DNA from 2 places in the Streptomyces spiramyceticus genome. Region 2 is predicted to be linked to the other one. Evidence: riboswitches for the same ligand, from Rfam matches in the RefSeq annotation. Region 2 holds a riboswitch; the other holds the start of a gene.
The links. Region 2 has a riboswitch for cyclic di-AMP ahead of PXH83_RS24190 (M23 family metallopeptidase). Riboswitches for the same ligand answer to the same signal wherever they lie in the genome.
Positions count from the first base shown of each region.

Region 1: linked by a shared signal. The riboswitch ahead of PXH83_RS13460 (M23 family metallopeptidase) and the one ahead of PXH83_RS24190 (M23 family metallopeptidase) in region 2 are both predicted to bind cyclic di-AMP.

Region 1 is NZ_JARBAX010000001.1:3,007,162-3,014,788, reverse strand. It holds gene PXH83_RS13490 (response regulator transcription factor) at 1-504, opposite strand, end outside; tRNA gene PXH83_RS13485 (tRNA-Met) at 618-691, shown strand; gene PXH83_RS13480 (MerR family transcriptional regulator) at 798-1,544, shown strand; partial or broken gene PXH83_RS13475 (PP2C family protein-serine/threonine phosphatase) at 1,717-2,874, shown strand; gene PXH83_RS13470 (DUF2332 family protein) at 3,141-3,491, opposite strand; gene PXH83_RS13465 (hypothetical protein) at 3,449-3,670, opposite strand; cyclic di-AMP (ydaO/yuaA leader) riboswitch at 3,918-4,074, shown strand; gene PXH83_RS13460 (M23 family metallopeptidase) at 4,086-5,192, shown strand; gene PXH83_RS13455 (PrsW family intramembrane metalloprotease) at 5,328-6,680, opposite strand; gene trmB (tRNA (guanosine(46)-N7)-methyltransferase TrmB) at 6,760-7,560, opposite strand.
Region 2 is NZ_JARBAX010000002.1:104,200-111,826, reverse strand. It holds gene PXH83_RS24205 (bifunctional acetate--CoA ligase family protein/GNAT family N-acetyltransferase) at 1-2,539, opposite strand, end outside; gene PXH83_RS24200 (HPr family phosphocarrier protein) at 2,698-2,979, shown strand; gene PXH83_RS24195 (GntR family transcriptional regulator) at 3,134-3,823, opposite strand; gene PXH83_RS24190 (M23 family metallopeptidase) at 4,020-4,841, opposite strand; cyclic di-AMP (ydaO/yuaA leader) riboswitch at 4,854-5,023, opposite strand; gene PXH83_RS24185 (M16 family metallopeptidase) at 5,253-6,635, opposite strand; gene PXH83_RS24180 (M16 family metallopeptidase) at 6,656-7,627, opposite strand, start outside.

The DNA of each region.
Region 1 (7,627 bases), on a different contig from region 2:
CGTCTCGCCGCGCCTGCGCAGCAGGAACTCCAGCAACGCCAGCTCCCGTGCGGTCAGCTCGACCCGTACGCCGTCGCGGGAGACCTCCTTGGCCGCCGGATCCAGTCGCAGCCCCCCGGCGCTGAGCACGGCGGGCCGCTGGTGCGGGTCGCGGCGCAGGAGCGCACGCAGCCGGGCGAGCAGTACGGCGTACGAGAAGGGCTTGGTCAGGTAGTCGTCGGCGCCGGCGTCGAGGCCCTCGACCTCGTCCCACTCGCCCTCCTTGGCGGTGAGCATCAGGATCGGCGTCCAGTTGCCCTCGGCGCGCAGGGCGGCGCAGACGCGGTAGCCGTTCAGGCCCGGCAGCATGATGTCGAGGACGATCGCGTCGTACGCGGTCTCGCGCGCCCGCCACAGGCCGTCCGTACCGTTGAGTTCGACGTCGACGGCGAAGCCCTCCGCCTCCAGGCCGTTGCGCAGCCCTTCGGCGAAGCGCTCCTCGTCCTCGACGACCAGAACCCGCATGCGGCGATTGTGACCCGGGCCACCTGAACGGGGGCTGAACGCGCCCGTGTGTCGGGCCCGGACCGCAGGTGGTCGGCGGTGCTCCACCAATGGCGTAGAGTTGTGTTTACCGACGCGGGGTGGAGCAGCTCGGTAGCTCGCTGGGCTCATAACCCAGAGGTCGCAGGTTCAAATCCTGTCCCCGCTACTGAAGAAGTAGTGATCAAGGCCCGGACTCTTTGAGTCCGGGCCTTTTTCGTGTCCGCGCTTTCTCCCTTGACCTTTACGCAACGTCAAGATTTAGCGTGTGAGTCATGGAGTGGTCGATCCAGGACATCGCACGCAAAGCCGGAACCACCAGCCGCACCTTGCGCCACTACGGCGACCTGGGACTGCTGGCGCCCAGCCGGGTCGGGAGCAATGGATACCGCTATTACGACCAGGAGGCGCTCGTACGGCTGCAGCGCATTCTGCTGCTGCGTGAGCTGGGGCTCGGGCTGCCCGCCATCGCGGAGGTGCTCGACGGCCAGCGGGATACAGCCGGCGCCCTGCGCACGCATCTGGCGCTGCTGGAGCAGGAACGGGAGCGCATTGGGCGACAGATCGCCTCCGTGCGGACCACTCTGCGGAAAACCGAGGAAGGGGAAGAGCTCATGGCCGAGGAAGTATTCGACGGGTTCGATCACACGCAGTACGAGCAGGAGGTGACCGAGCGCTGGGGGCGTGACGCGTACGAGAAGGGTGACCGCTGGTGGCGGTCGCTCAGCGCCGAGGAGAAAAAGGCGTTCCAGGACAAGCAGATCCGGATCGGCGAGGACTTCGCCCGGGCGCTGAAGGAGGGCAAGGCCGTCGCCGGTGACGAGGTGCAGGACATCGTGCGGCGGCAGGTCGAGTGGCTGTCGGTGACGGTCACGCCGTCCAGGTCGTACGTCCTCGGGCTCGGCGAGATGTACGTCGCCGACCCCCGCTTCACCGCGACGTACGACCGGCACGGCGAGGGCACGGCCGTCTTCGTCCGGGATGCGATGAAGGTGTACGCCGAGCGGCACCTCACCGACTGACGCCCCGAAGCGTCCCCAAGGCCCATCGCGTCCCCCCGTCCTCCGTCCCCTGTCCCCCTGTCCCCCTGTCCCCCTGTCCCCGCGTCCCCCGATCGGCCGACACCGGTTGGCCGTGCGGCGCGGCTGCGGCCAGCCTGAGTGGGGCGCGGTACCGTCCGCACCCGGGTGCGGACTGGGCAGGAGACCACAGGTGGGGAACCAAGACGGAGGCGGCAGCCGTGTCGTGCGCACGACACGGATGTTCGTCCGGGCACTGCCCGCGCTGCTGATCGTCGGCGGGTGCATCTTCGACCTCGCGACTCCGCCCAACTTCACCGCGTCGCCGCTCTTCGCCGCCGCCCCGCTGATCGCCGCACCCTTCTTCACCCTCCACGGCACGTTGCTGACCGGCGCCGTCGTGGCCGCTGTCGTCGCGGCCCTGCACCTCCACAACGGCACCGCGACGCAGGTCGAGGCCGTCACCGAGTTCGTCACCGTCATCACCGTGGCCGCCTTGGCGGTCGTCATCAACCGTGTCGTACGCCGCAGCGGCCGGCAGCTCGCGTCCGCGCGCGAGATCGCGGAGGCCGCCCAGCGCGCAGTGATCCCCATCCCCGCCGACCGCATCGCCGGGCTCATGGTCGCGGCGCGGTACGAGGCCGCGCGGGCGGACGCCTTCATCGGCGGCGACCTCTTCGCCGTACAGGACACCCCCAGCGGGGTGCGTCTCGTGGTGGGCGACGTACGCGGCAAGGGGCTCGGCGCGGTGGAGGCGGTGGCGATCGTCGTCGGGGCGTTCCGGGAGGCCGCCGAGCAGGAGGGCTCGCTCGAAGAGGTCGCGCGGCGGCTGGAGCGGGCGCTGGAGCGGGAGGGCGCGCGGCGGGACGGGCTGGATGCCTTCGAGGGGTTCACCACCGCCGTCCTCGCCGAGATCCCGCACGGCGAGGGCATCGTACGGCTGGTCAACCGAGGCCATCCGGAGCCGCTGCTGCTGTACGCCGACGGGGGCCTCCAGCCCATCGAGCCCACCGAGACCGCGCTGCCGCTGGGCATGGGGCTGGGGGACTGGCCGGACCGGGCGCAGGAGTACGCGTTCCCCGCCGGGGCCACGCTGCTGCTCTATACGGACGGCCTTTCGGAGGCCAGGAACGCGGCGGGCGTCTTCTACGATCCGGCCGCCCGGCTGCGCGGGCGCCTTTTCCCGGGCCCCGGCGACCTGCTCGACGCGATCATCGACGACGTACGGCTGCACACGGGGGGCGGGGCCACGGACGACATGGCCCTGCTGGCGGTCGGGCGGCCCGCGGAGGGGCAGCAGGACCGCCGCAGGACGGTGGACATCATCAAGCGGGTCCACCGAGCCAGTGCAGGCCCACCAGTCGGATTAGCCAACCGTAGTGATCCCGTGGCAGAGTGTGACATGCATGCCCGGCGCCCAGGCGACGTCAGGCACCCTCCCCGGTCAGGACCTGTGTGCCTGATCGGCCAGCGTCCGGAGGGACGTGCCACGCGGGCCGACGGCTTCGTCCATCGGCACCAGGGCACGAAGGCGATTGGCTTCACTGGGTCTCATCCCGGTGCTCTGATCCCGTGCAACCCACGGGATCCCTAAGCCAATCAGAGACGCTCTGCCCGTGCGGTGCCGTAAAGGCGACCGCGCGCTCGTCGACGGCGGGGGCGCTCCGTGCGGCCCGGCCAGATCAGTGACCGGAGCCAGCGGACGTCCTCCTCGTCGGTGGTGTCCAGCGGGTTGAGGTCGATGCCTGCGCGCCAGGCGACCTCGGGGAGTGCGGCGGGCAGGGGCACGGGGCCTTCTGTGCGGCAGTCGAGGGTGACGGGCGAACTGCCCAGTTGCTCGCCGCCGTTGTAGCGGTAGGCGTAGCGGTCGGGATGCAGGCACAGGCCGGCCGAAGCGCCGACCTCGATCAGGGCGAGCGGCTGGGGGAGCGTGGCGAGGGCGGGGAGCAGGGTGGCGCAGCGCGCGGGCTCATGTTGCCGGGGGGCAGGGCGGCGATGCGGGCGCAGAGGTCCTGGTCCTCGCTGATGCGGGCGGTGAGTTCGGCGTATACGGGAGATACCCCTCGTGCCTGCTCCACGGAGAACTCGCGGTAGCGGTCGGCCACGGATTGCGTGCTGCTGACAACCATGTCCCGAAACCTAGCTTCGCGACGCTGGGTAATCGCAAGACACCCCTCCGCATAACAATTGACGAACCGTCATGGGGCGGATGTTTTCTGAGGGGCGGTCAACTCGCCCGATTGTGGTCAGTTGTGTCCTGATTGGTGCGGGCCAATGCCGTTAACGATCACCGGGAACAGCTTGGAAACGGACCCCCCTGTCTATTAACGTTCGATAACGCAGCGCGGTCGTCCCAGTCGTCGCAAGAGACGACACCGTGCGCACGCGCCGAATTCCGCAAGGGAACCGGGGAACCATTCCTTGGGGTGAATCGGGCCGGCCTTCGTACGTCTCGTACGTACGGAGAGGCTCGTAGGAGACCTTCCTGCTCCGAACCCGTCAGCTAACCCGGTAGGCGAGAAGGAAGGAAAGGAGCACGCCTCCGTGGCGTCAAACAGGCCTGCCCCCGAAGCCACCCTGCCCCCTTACGGGGTGCCGAACGACACCGATGCTTTCGGCGCCGGGGAGGGGACCTGGGAAGAGTGGAACCCCACCGCCGAGTCCGTCCGGCCCGTACGCGGCCGTCACCGCGTCGCCAAGCAGCGCGGCGGAATCGGCCGTAGCTCGACCGTTCTCGGCGTCGGCGTCATCGCCGCTGTCGGCGCGGGCGGCATCGCGACCGCGCAGGACAAGCCGCGGGTTTCGATCTCCCTTCCCGACGCGATAGCCGACTCACTGCCCGACGCCGAGTCCCTTCCCGGCGTCGGCTCCCTCATGTCCGACGACTCGGACACCACCGACCTGGCCACCGCGGGTGAAGCGGTCGTGGCCGCGGCCCCGCTCACCAGCGCCGGCGTCACCACCGCAGACGCGCAGCAGGGCACCACCGACGCGGGCGAGGCACTGCGCGCCCGCATCCTCCAGCAGGCCGAGCAGCAGCAGGACGCGGCCGACGCCGAGGCGAAGGAGGCCGCCGAGAGGGAGGCCGCCGAGAAGGCCGCCGCCGAGGCCGCCAAGCAGCAGAGCGCCGCGGAGGACAAGGCCGCCGAGGAGAAGCGCGAGGCGGAGGCGAAGGCCGCGGAGGAGAAGCGCAAGGCCGAGGAGGCCGCGGCGGCCAAGGCCGAGGAGGAGCGCCTCGCCAAGCTCGCCGCGAGCTACGCCATGCCGCTCTCCTCGTACACGATCAGCTCGACCTTCGGCCAGGCCGGTTCGATGTGGTCCTCCGGCTACCACACGGGCCTCGACTTCGCCGCCCCGACGGGCACGCCGCTCAAGGCCGTGCACGGCGGCACCGTCAAGTCGGCCGGCTGGTCCGGCTCGTACGGCTACCACACGGTGATCGAGCTGGAGGACGGCACGGAGGTCTCGTACAGCCACCAGTCCTCGATCGGCGTCAGCGTCGGCCAGAAGGTCTCCACCGGCGAGGTCATCGGCCGCGTGGGCGCCACCGGCAATGTCACCGGCGCGCACCTGCACCTCGAAGTGCACACGCCCGGTGGCGACGGCATCGACCCGGCGGCCTGGCTGCGCGGCAAGGGCCTCAGCGTCTAGCCGTTTCCACATAGCCGCTTCCACATAGCCGTTTCCACAGTCCCCGGCAGCCTCGGCGCACACCCCCCGACGCCAAGGCTGCCGGTCTGTGCTGTTCATCTGCTGCTGTGCGTCTGCTGCTTGCGTCCTGTGCGTCTACTGCTGGCGGTACGGGTTGTACGCCGTGTAGTCCCGGTAGGGCGCGGGGTGCGGCGGCCACGGCGGCAGCATGCGCACTCTGCCCGTCGCCCGCGCCGCGTACTCCAGGGCGGGCCCGGCCACATCCCTGCGCTGCCACAGATGGTGCAGCAGCTCCTGCTCGCGGGCCGCGAAGTCCGGACCCACGGTGCCCCGGTGTGCCCGGTGGCGCAAGAAGGCCAGGGACGTCGCGAACGCCTCGTACTCGGCCACCGCACGAGCCGCTGCCCGGCCGCCGGGCGTGCGTCCGGCCGCGTTGCGCGCCAGCGAGCGGGCCCGCATGGAGGAGAGGGCGAGCGGCTCGGTGGCGGCCAGCCAGCCGGCGGCGGCGTACGCGGGCAGCTCGGCGGATATGGTGCGCAGCTCGCGCTGGCGCGTCCACACCACCAGCCAGGTCAGCAGCGCGAAGGCGGGGACCATGAAGAGGGCGTACACCGCGTAGAAGCTGTACGGACCGAAGGCCGCCGAGCCGTTCCACAGGGCGTGCACACCCATCGCGAACGCCAGGCCGAGCAGCGGCAGCGCGACACGGCGCACCCGCCCCCAGCGCGGTGGCGCGAGCGCGGCGATGCCGAAGCCGATGCCCGTGCACACCGTGAACAGCGGGTGCGCGAACGGCGACATCACGATGCGTACGAAAAAGGTCGCCGCGGTCACGGACGCGAGGCCGGAGGCGCCCGCGACCTGGTCCTCACCGAAGGCGTTGCCCAGATAGAGGATGTTCTCGGTGAACGCGAAGCCGGTCGCGGTGAAACCGGCGACGACCACGCCGTCGACGATCCCGGTGAACTCCCGTCTGCGGAAGACGAAGATCAGCAGCACGGCCGCCGCCTTCGCGCTCTCCTCGACGACCGGCGCTATCACCGTCGCGCCGAGAGTGTCGGCGCTCGTCGGGTCGGCGGTGGCCGTGGCTATCCAGCGGGTGGCGAAACTGTTCGCGATGATCGCGACGAGGGCGGCGGCGAACGCGCCCCAGGCGAAGGCGAATATCAGATTCCGCCAGGGGCCCGGCTCCACCCGGTCCAGCCAGCGGAACGCCGCGGTCAGCAGCGGCACCGGCAGCACCGCCAGACCGAGGCCGACAAGGAAGCCGTGGGTGCCGGTCTCGTCCCGGACGATCGCGAGGATCACCAGCGCGCAGAGCGCGAGCAGCGTGATCACCGCCCCCGCGCGCACCGCCTTGCTGCGCCACCATGCGCGGCGCGGCTTGTAGCGCCAGTGCGCACGCGGAGGTACGGCGGGGAACTGCGGCTGCTGCTCACAGTCCGGGACCGCCGGATCCTGCCGTGGGTGCGGAGGCGACTCGTACACCCAATGACCCTAGCGAGGGCCACTGACACTGGCGAAGGGGTTACCTACTCAGTGACTTGTCAGTGAAGTGCTCAGTCAGCTACTTACGGCGGAACAACAGGTCGTGCACCACATGGCCCTTGTCGAGGCCCTGGCCCTCGAAGCGGGTCAGCGGCCGGAACTCGGGCCGGGGCGCGTAGCCGCCGTCCGGCACGGTGTTCTCGAAGTCGGGGTGCGCGGTGAGCACTTCCAGCATCTGCTCGGCGTACGGCTCCCAGTCGGTCGCACAGTGCACGGTCGCGCCGGGCGCGAGGCGGGGCGCGGCGAGGGTCAGGAAGTCGGGCTGGATGAGGCGCCGCTTGTGGTGGCGCTTCTTCGGCCAGGGGTCGGGGAAGTAGACGCGCAGCCCGGCGAGGGAGGCGGGCGGGAGCATCTCGCGGATCAGGATGATCGCGTCGCCGTTCGCCACCCGGATGTTGGTGAGCCCGTTGCGCTCCGCGAGCCCGAGGAGGTTGCCCTGGCCGGGAGTGTGGACGTCGACGGCGAGGATGCCGGTGCGGGGGTCTTCGGCGGCCATCTGCACGGTGGCCTCGCCCATCCCGAACCCGATCTCCAGGACGACGGGGAGGCCGCGGCCGCCGAAGAGCTCGTCGAGGTCGAGGACGCGCTGCCCGTCGATGTCGAGACCCCACTGGGGCCACAGCCGCTCCAGGGCGTCGGCCTGCCCCGTGGTCACCCGGCTGCGCCGCGGCTGGAAACTGCGGATCCGCCGCTCGTGGTGAGACCCGGCGGGGTCGGGCGCGGGCCCGCCGGGGAAGCGGGGCTCGCCCTTCGCGCGGTGGAAGGGGGAGACGGCGGTGGTGGTGGCGACGGCGGGGCGGACGCTGGAGGACTCAGACACAATGCCCCGATTCTACGGCGAGGTGGCTGCGCCGCGTCGCGGGATCTATTCCCTACTCCGCCCCTTC
Region 2 (7,627 bases):
CTTCCCTCAGGAGGGCATCGATCTGCGCGGCGGCGCCGGCTTCGTCGATGTCGTCGTACTGCGGCACGCGCCCCGGGTCGGCGGCCTGCCGTCGCCACTGCGCGTACCTGACGGCCTCGGCAAGCGCCCGCACGGCACGCTCGGCGGCGGGATAGGCGGGGATACCCCGGCGGGCAGCCCCATTGCCACCGCCCTGCCCGTCAGAGCCACTGACGGAAGGGGCAGCCTCGCCCAGCGATACAGCGGGCCCATCACTCGGACCCGAGGGGGTCGTACCGCCGGCCAGTGGTCCGGTACCCGTATCCGTGCCCTGTGCCGCTCCGGAAGGGGCGGCTTCGCCGGGCGGCACGGCGGGCCCGTCGCCCGGGGCCGGGGCTGCGGTGTCGGCGTCGACATCGGGCTGTGGGGGCGGGGCGCCTGGTCCGGCGGGCTGGGGGCTTTCCCCCTCACGCGGCGGAGCCGCAAATGTCACGGCCGGGAAGGGACGGGGCGGGGGAGAAAACAGCCCCGACCCCGACCCCGGCGCCGGACCGGCCCCGGCAGGGTCAGCCCCCACCGGGTCGGTCCCGGGGGCGGCATGCCCCGCCACCGGGCCACGCTCCCCCGGCGGCGCGGTCGGCGTCGCAGGGGGAGCCGTGCTGGTCGCGGCGGCCAGGGCTTCGGCCAGCCCGCCGATCTCCACGTGGACCACCGCCACCGGCTTCGCCGGCCCCGTGGCCGCCGCCGCGCGCAGCGCATCGGCCAGGACCTCGCCGTCGCCCGATTCCATGGCGCCGTTCTCCCCCACCCAGGGAATCGCGGTCACGACGACCGCATCGCACGCCGCGTCCGCGAGAGCGGCCGCCAAGGCCGCCCGGAAGTCCGCCGGGGTCGCGGCAGTCGTCAGGTCGCGGGGCGGCAACGGGCGCAGCCCTTCGGCGAGGCAGGCGTCGTACGAGAGGAGGCCGAGGGACTCGGAGTTGCCGAGGATCGCGACGCGCGGCCCCATGGGCAGCGGCTGGGAGGCCAGCAGCAGCCCCGCGTCGACGAGCTCCGTGACCGTGTCGACGCGGATGACCCCCGCCTGGCGGAACAGCGCCGAGACCGTCGCGTCCGGGATCCGCGTGGCCGGCACCGCGTGCCCCGGCGGCGTGCTGCCACTGTGCCGCGCGCCCTTCACTACGACGACCGGCTTCGCGGCCGAGGTCCGTCGCGCGAGGCGGGTGAACTTGCGCGGGTTGCCGATCGATTCGAGGTAGAGCAGGACGATGTCGGTGTCCGGGTCCTCGTAGCAGTACTGGAGGTAGTCGTTGCCGGAGACGTCCGCGCGGTTCCCTGCCGAGATGAACGACGCCAGGCCCGCGCCACGCCGGTAGAGCCCGGAGAGCAGCGCGATGCCGATCGCACCGGACTGCGTGAACAGGCCGATGCGGCCGCGCTCGGGCGGCTCCGGCGCGAGGGAGGCGTTGAGGCGTACGGCGTCGGAGGTGTTGATGATGCCGAAGGCGTTGGGGCCGATGATGCGCATGCCGTACGAGCGGGCCTGGCGCACGAGTTCCCGCTGCCGCTCCCGGCCCGCCGCACCGCTCTCGGCGTACCCGGCGGACAGGACGACGAGACCCTGGACGCCGTGCTCCCCGCAGTCGGCGACGACCTCCGGCACCCGCTCGGCCGGAACGGCGACGACGGCGAGGTCGACGGCCTCGTCGATCCCGGCGACGGAGCGGTGCGCAGGGACGCCGTCGAGCTCGGTGAGGCCGTCGGGGAAGGCGCGGTTCACGGCGTACGTACGCCCGGTGAACCCGGCGGCGAGCAGGTTCCGCAGGACCGTTCGGCCCACACCGCCCGGCGCGCGCCCGGCGCCGATCACGGCGACAGCGCCGGGGGCGAGGAGGCGCTGCACGGAGCGGGACTCGGCGCGCTGCTCGCGGGCGCGCTGGACGGCGAGGGAGCGGTCGGTCGGCTCCAGGTCGAATTCGAGGTGTACGACGCCGTCCTCGAAGCTGCGCTTCTGGGTGTAGCCCGCGTCCGTGAAGACCTTGATCATCTTGGCGTTGGCAGGCAGTACTTCCGCCACGAAGCGCCGGATGCCGCGCTCGCGGGCGACGGCGCCGATGTGTTCGAGGAGGGCGGAGGCAACGCCGCGGCCCTGGTGCGCGTCCTGGACGAGGAAGGCGACTTCCGCCTGGTCGGCGTCGGGGCCCGAGGCGGGGCGGCCCTGGGCGTTGATGCGGTCGTACCGGACGGTGGCGATGAACTCGCCGCCGACCGTGACGGCGAGCCCCACGCGGTCCACGTAGTCGTGGTGGGTGAAGCGGTGGACGTCCTTGTCCGAGAGGCGGGGGTACGGAGCGAAGAAGCGGTAGTACTTCGACTCGTCCGACACCTGCTCGTAGAAGCTGACCAGGCGCTGCGCGTCGGCGGCGGTGATCGGGCGGATCCGCGCCGTACCTCCGTCGCGCAGCACGACATCGGCTTCCCAGTGGGCCGGGTAGGCATGGCGCATGCGGTGATCCGGCTCGGTCTGCTCCTGCGGGGTCTGCTCCGGCGGGTGCTGCATGACGAAAGCCTACGGGGCGGGGTCGCGTCAGCGCGCCGGGCGAGGCAGGCTGGGGGCGGCCGGACGGCTGTGGAAAAGGGGCCGAAGGCGGGTCACCCGCCGACCGCCCGCCATGAGATAGTGGTCTAGACAACCGTTAGAACATGAAGGGCAACACCATGGTTGAGCGCCGCGTCACCGTCGGCTGGGCCGAGGGCCTGCACGCCCGGCCCGCCTCCATCTTCGTCCGCGCAGCGACCGCCTCGGGCGTCCCCGTGACGATCGCCAAGGCCGAAGGCAACCCGGTCAACGCCGCCTCCATGCTCGCGGTGCTCGGCCTGGGTGCGGCGGGTGGCGAAGAGATCGTGCTCGCCTCCGAGGCCGACGGCTCCGACGCCGCCCTCGACCGCCTGGCGAAGCTGGTCTCCGAGGGCCTGGACGAGCTTCCCGAGACCGTCTGAACCCTGGACGGGCGAATTCTTGAGAAGGAGCCGCATCCCCCGAATTCCTCGGGGGATGCGGCTCCTTCTTTTTGCGCGGCGCGATACGCCGAAGAATGCGGGCAGCGCGAATTGGCCCCCCGCCAATTCACCCTCTTTGTATACGGCGCACCTGTTAATGACGCCCACTCGCCGTGTTTACGGCATGTTGCGAAGTCCTCACACGCTCCCGGTCCCGGTCCGGCTGCCGCAACCGGTGCACCGCGACCGCCCGTTCGGCGTGCAGCGCCATGAGCGACCTGGCACGCTCCGCGTCACCGCGCGCCACGGCGTCGACGATCGCGCCGTGTTCGGCCCACGACTCGACGGGGCGTGCGTGCTGCTCGACGGCGTACATCCAGGCGATCTTGTGCCTGAGCTGGGTGAGCAGCGCCGTCAGGCCGGGGCTGCCGGAGGCCTGGGCGAGCGTCTCGTGGAACCAGCCGCCGAGTGAGCGCAGGTCCTCGCCCTCGCCCCGGCGGGCCCGCTCCTGCCCCAGCCTGACCAGCCCACGCAGCACCTTGAGGTGCGCCTCGGTGCGCCGCTGGGCGGCGCGGGCCGCGCTCAGCGGCTCCAGCAGCGTCCTGACCTCCAGGAGGTCGGCGGCCTCCTGCTCGGTCGGCTCGGCGACGCAGGCGCCGGCGTGCCGGCGGGTGGTGACGAACCCCTCGGATTCCAGGGTGCGCAGGGCTTCGCGCACCGGGACGCGCGAGACACCGTAACGACGCGCAAGCAGCTCTTCGGTGAGCCGGCTGCCGCGCTGGAAGACACCGGAGACGATGTCGTCACGGATCGCCGTGCATACCGATTGCGCGGGAATGCGCATGACCTGACCTCCGCCTTAATCCCCGCGAAACGCGGTCGATTGACGCTTGTTCAGCGACTCTATTGCAGAGGCGGGGAATTTCCGAAGGGAGGCCGGAATCCATGGATATCTTTTGGCCAAGCCGAAGGCCCCGGCGGGGAAGCCGGGGCCTTCGGGGAAAGCGGAGGTGCGTCGGACCGCGTCGTCGGAGTCGGGGTCAGATACTGACGCCGTGCGCGCGCAGGTACGCGGTCGGGTCCATGTCGGAGCCGTAGTCGGGCGTCGTACGGGCCTCGAAGTGCAGGTGCGGGCCGGTCGAGTTGCCGGTCGAACCCGAGAGGCCTATCTGCTGGCCGGTGGTGACGGCCTGGCCGACGGAGACGCGGATGGACGACAGGTGGCCGTACTGCGTGTACGTGCCGTCGTTCATCCTGATGACGATGTTGTTGCCGTACGCGCCGCCCCAGCCGGCCTCGACGACGGTGCCGCGGCCGACGGACACGACGGAACTGCCGGACGGTGCACGGAAGTCGACACCGGAGTGGCTGCCGGAGGACCAGAGCGAGCCGCCGGCGTTGTAGCCGGTGGTCACCACGGAACCGGCGATGGGAAGGGTGTAGCTGTTGAGGCGCTTGCGCTCGGCGGCGCGGGCGGCACGCTCCCTGGCCGCGCGCTCCTCCCGCTCCCTCTTGACCTTCGCCGCAGCGGCGGCCCTGGCCTTGCGCTCGGCCTCGGCCTTCCGCTCGGCCTCGGCCTTGCGGGCGGCCTCCGCCTTGACGGCGGCCTGTCGCTGGGACTCGGCCTGGGCCGCGATCTGGTCGGCGAGGGAGTCGCCGATGACGAGGGCCTGGGTCAGGCCGGTGTCCGCGACGGAGCGCGCCGCTTCGGCGCTGGTGTCGTCGTGGGCGGCGAGGGCGGGAGAGGCCAGGCCTCCGATGACGCCGGTCGTCGCGAGGGCGGCAACACCCGCCATGTTCGCGCTCTTGCGCGTCAGACGGCTCGGACGACGGTGCTTCCCGGTGGCACGGGTGAACGCCATGGAGTGGCTGATCCTTTCCTTCCTTCTCGCCTACCGGGTTAGCTGACGGGTTCGGAGCAGGAAGGTCTCCTACGGACCCCTCCGTACGTACGCGCACAGAGGCCGTCCGATTCACCCCAGGGACTGAATGGGTCCCCGGCTCCCCAGGCTCGCGCCTGACGGGGACTCGGCGATGACTGTCCGGCGCCGCGGATGCGGCGCATTGCTGACGAACAGCCGGACAGACGCTAAACGGGACATCTGTCAATCACCAAACAGACACGAGGTTTTGTAACGCACCCCACAGGCCAGACAGGCAACCTCCACAACAAAAGGGACATACAGGAAGGACCCCGGCGGCCTGTCGGTCACCGGGGTCCCTCTATTCCGTCCCCCTATGCCCCATTACAGGGGCATTTGGTGCGCGGCTTATCAGCCGGCCACCACCTTCACCTCGCCGATGCCGAGCGCCCTGACCGGCTCCTCGATCTGGGACGCGTCCCCGACGAGGATCGTGACCAGACGGTCGGCAGGGAAGGCGCTGACGGCCGCTGCGGTGGCCTCCACCGTGCCGGTCTCGACGAGGCGCGCGTACAGCTGGGCCTGGAAGTCGTCCGGCAGCTGCTGCTCGACCTGGTCGGCGAGCGTGCCGGCGACGGCCGCGGCCGTCTCGTACTTCAGCGGGGCGACGCCCACCAGGTTCTGTACGGCGACGTCGCGCTCGGCGTCGGTCAGGCCTTCCTCTGCGAGGGTGCGCAGCACCTTCCAGAGGTCCTCCAGCGCCGGACCCGTGGACTCGGTGTCCACGGAGCCGCTGATCGCGAGCATCGCGGCGCCCGGGGCCCCTTCCGGACCGGAGGGAGCGGCGGAGCGCAACACCTGGCCATAGGCGCGCACGCCGTACGTGTAGCCCTTCTCCTCGCGCAGGACACGGTCCAGGCGGGAGGTGAGCGTGCCGCCCAGGCAGTACGTACCGAGGACCTGGGCCGGCCAGACACGGTCGTGCCTGTCCGGGCCGGTGCGGCCGATGAGCAGCTGCGTCTGGACCGCGCCGGGGCGGTCGACGATGACCACGCGGCCCGTGTCGTCCGCCGTCACCACCGGGACGGGGCGGGGCTCGGCGGTGTTGCCCGTCCAGGCGCCCAGGGTGTCGGCCAGCACGGCATCGAGATCCGTGCCTTCGAGGTCGCCGACGACCACGGCGGTGGCGGTCGCGGGACGCACGTGCGCCTCGTAGAAGCCCCTCACTGCGGCGGAGTCGATACGCTCCACCGTCTCCTCCGAGCCCTGGCGCGGCCGCGACATGCGCGAACCGGCGGGGAAGAGCTCCTTGGAGAGCTGCTTGGCGGCCCGACGGGACGGGTTGGCCGTCTCGTGCGGGATCTCGTCGAGCCGGTTGCGCACCAGCCGGTCGATCTCGCTGTCCGCGAAGGCGGGCGCGCGCAGCGCGTCGGCGAGCAGGCCGAGCGCCTTGGGCAGCCGGGAGACCGGGACCTCCAGGGAGACCCGTACGCCGGGGTGATCGGCGTACGCGTCGAGCGTGGCGCCGCAGCGCTCCAGCTCGGCGGCGAACTCCTCGGCGGAGTGCTTGTCGGTGCCCTCGGAGAACGCCCGCGCCATGATCGTGGCGACGCCGTCGAGGCCCTCGGGCTCCGCCTCCAGCGGGGCGGCGAGGAAGATCTCCACGGCCACGACCTGCTGGCCGGGGCGGTGGCAGCGCAGCACGGTCAGACCGTTGGGCAGGGCGCCGCGCTCGGGGGCGGGGAAGGCCCACGGCTGGGCGGTGCCCGCCTTCGGCTGCGGGTGGAACGTCATGCTCACGGCTGCGGTGTCGGTCACTTGTCCGCCCCTTCCTGCGCGTCGGTCTCGTCGGCGGCGGCATCGGCGTCGGCCGTGCCGGCGGTGTCGGCGGTGTCGTCGGCATGTGTGGGCTCGTACACCAGCACCGCCCTGTTGTCCGGGCGCAGCCGGGCCTTCGCCGCGGCCTTGACCTCGTCCGCCGTGATGTCGAGGACGCGCTGGACCGCGGTCAGGGCGAGCTGCGGGTCGCCGAACAGGACGGCGTACCGGCACAGTTCGTCGGCGCGGCCCGCGACCGTACCGAGCCGGTCCAGCCACTCGCGCTCCAACTGGGCCTGCGCGCGCTCCATCTCCTCGGGCGTGGGGCCCTCGGCGGCGAACTTGGCCAGCTCTTCGTCGACGGCACGCTCGATGTCGGGCACCTCGACACCGGCCGACGTCTTGACGTCCAGCCAGCCGAGCGAGGGTGCGCCGGTCAGGCGCAGCAGTCCGAAGCCGGCCGCGACGGCCGTCTGGTCGCGGCGCACGAGGCGGTTGTGCAGCCGGGAGGACTCGCCGCCGCCGAGGATGGTGAGCGCCAGGTCCGCGGCGTCGGCCTCGCGGGTGCCGTCGTGGGGCAGCCGGTAGGCGGCCATCAGCGCGCGGGCCGGGACCTCCTCGTGGATCTCCTCACGCAGCTCTTCGCCGATGATGTCGGGCAGGGTGCCGTCGCGCGGCGGCTGCTTTCCGTCGTGGGACGGGATGGAGCCGAAGTACTTCTCGATCCAGGCGAGCGTCTGCTCCGGGTCGATGTCGCCGACGACCGAGAGCACCGCGTTGTTGGGTGCGTAGTAGGTACGGAAAAAGGCGCGCGCGTCTTCGAGGGTCGCGGCGTCCAGGTCGGCCATCGAGCCGATCGGCGTGTGGTGATACGGGTGACCCTCGGGGTAGGAGAGGGCGGTCAGCTTCTCGAACGCCGTGCCGTACGGCACGTTGTCGTACCGCTGGCGGCGCTCGTTCTTGACGAC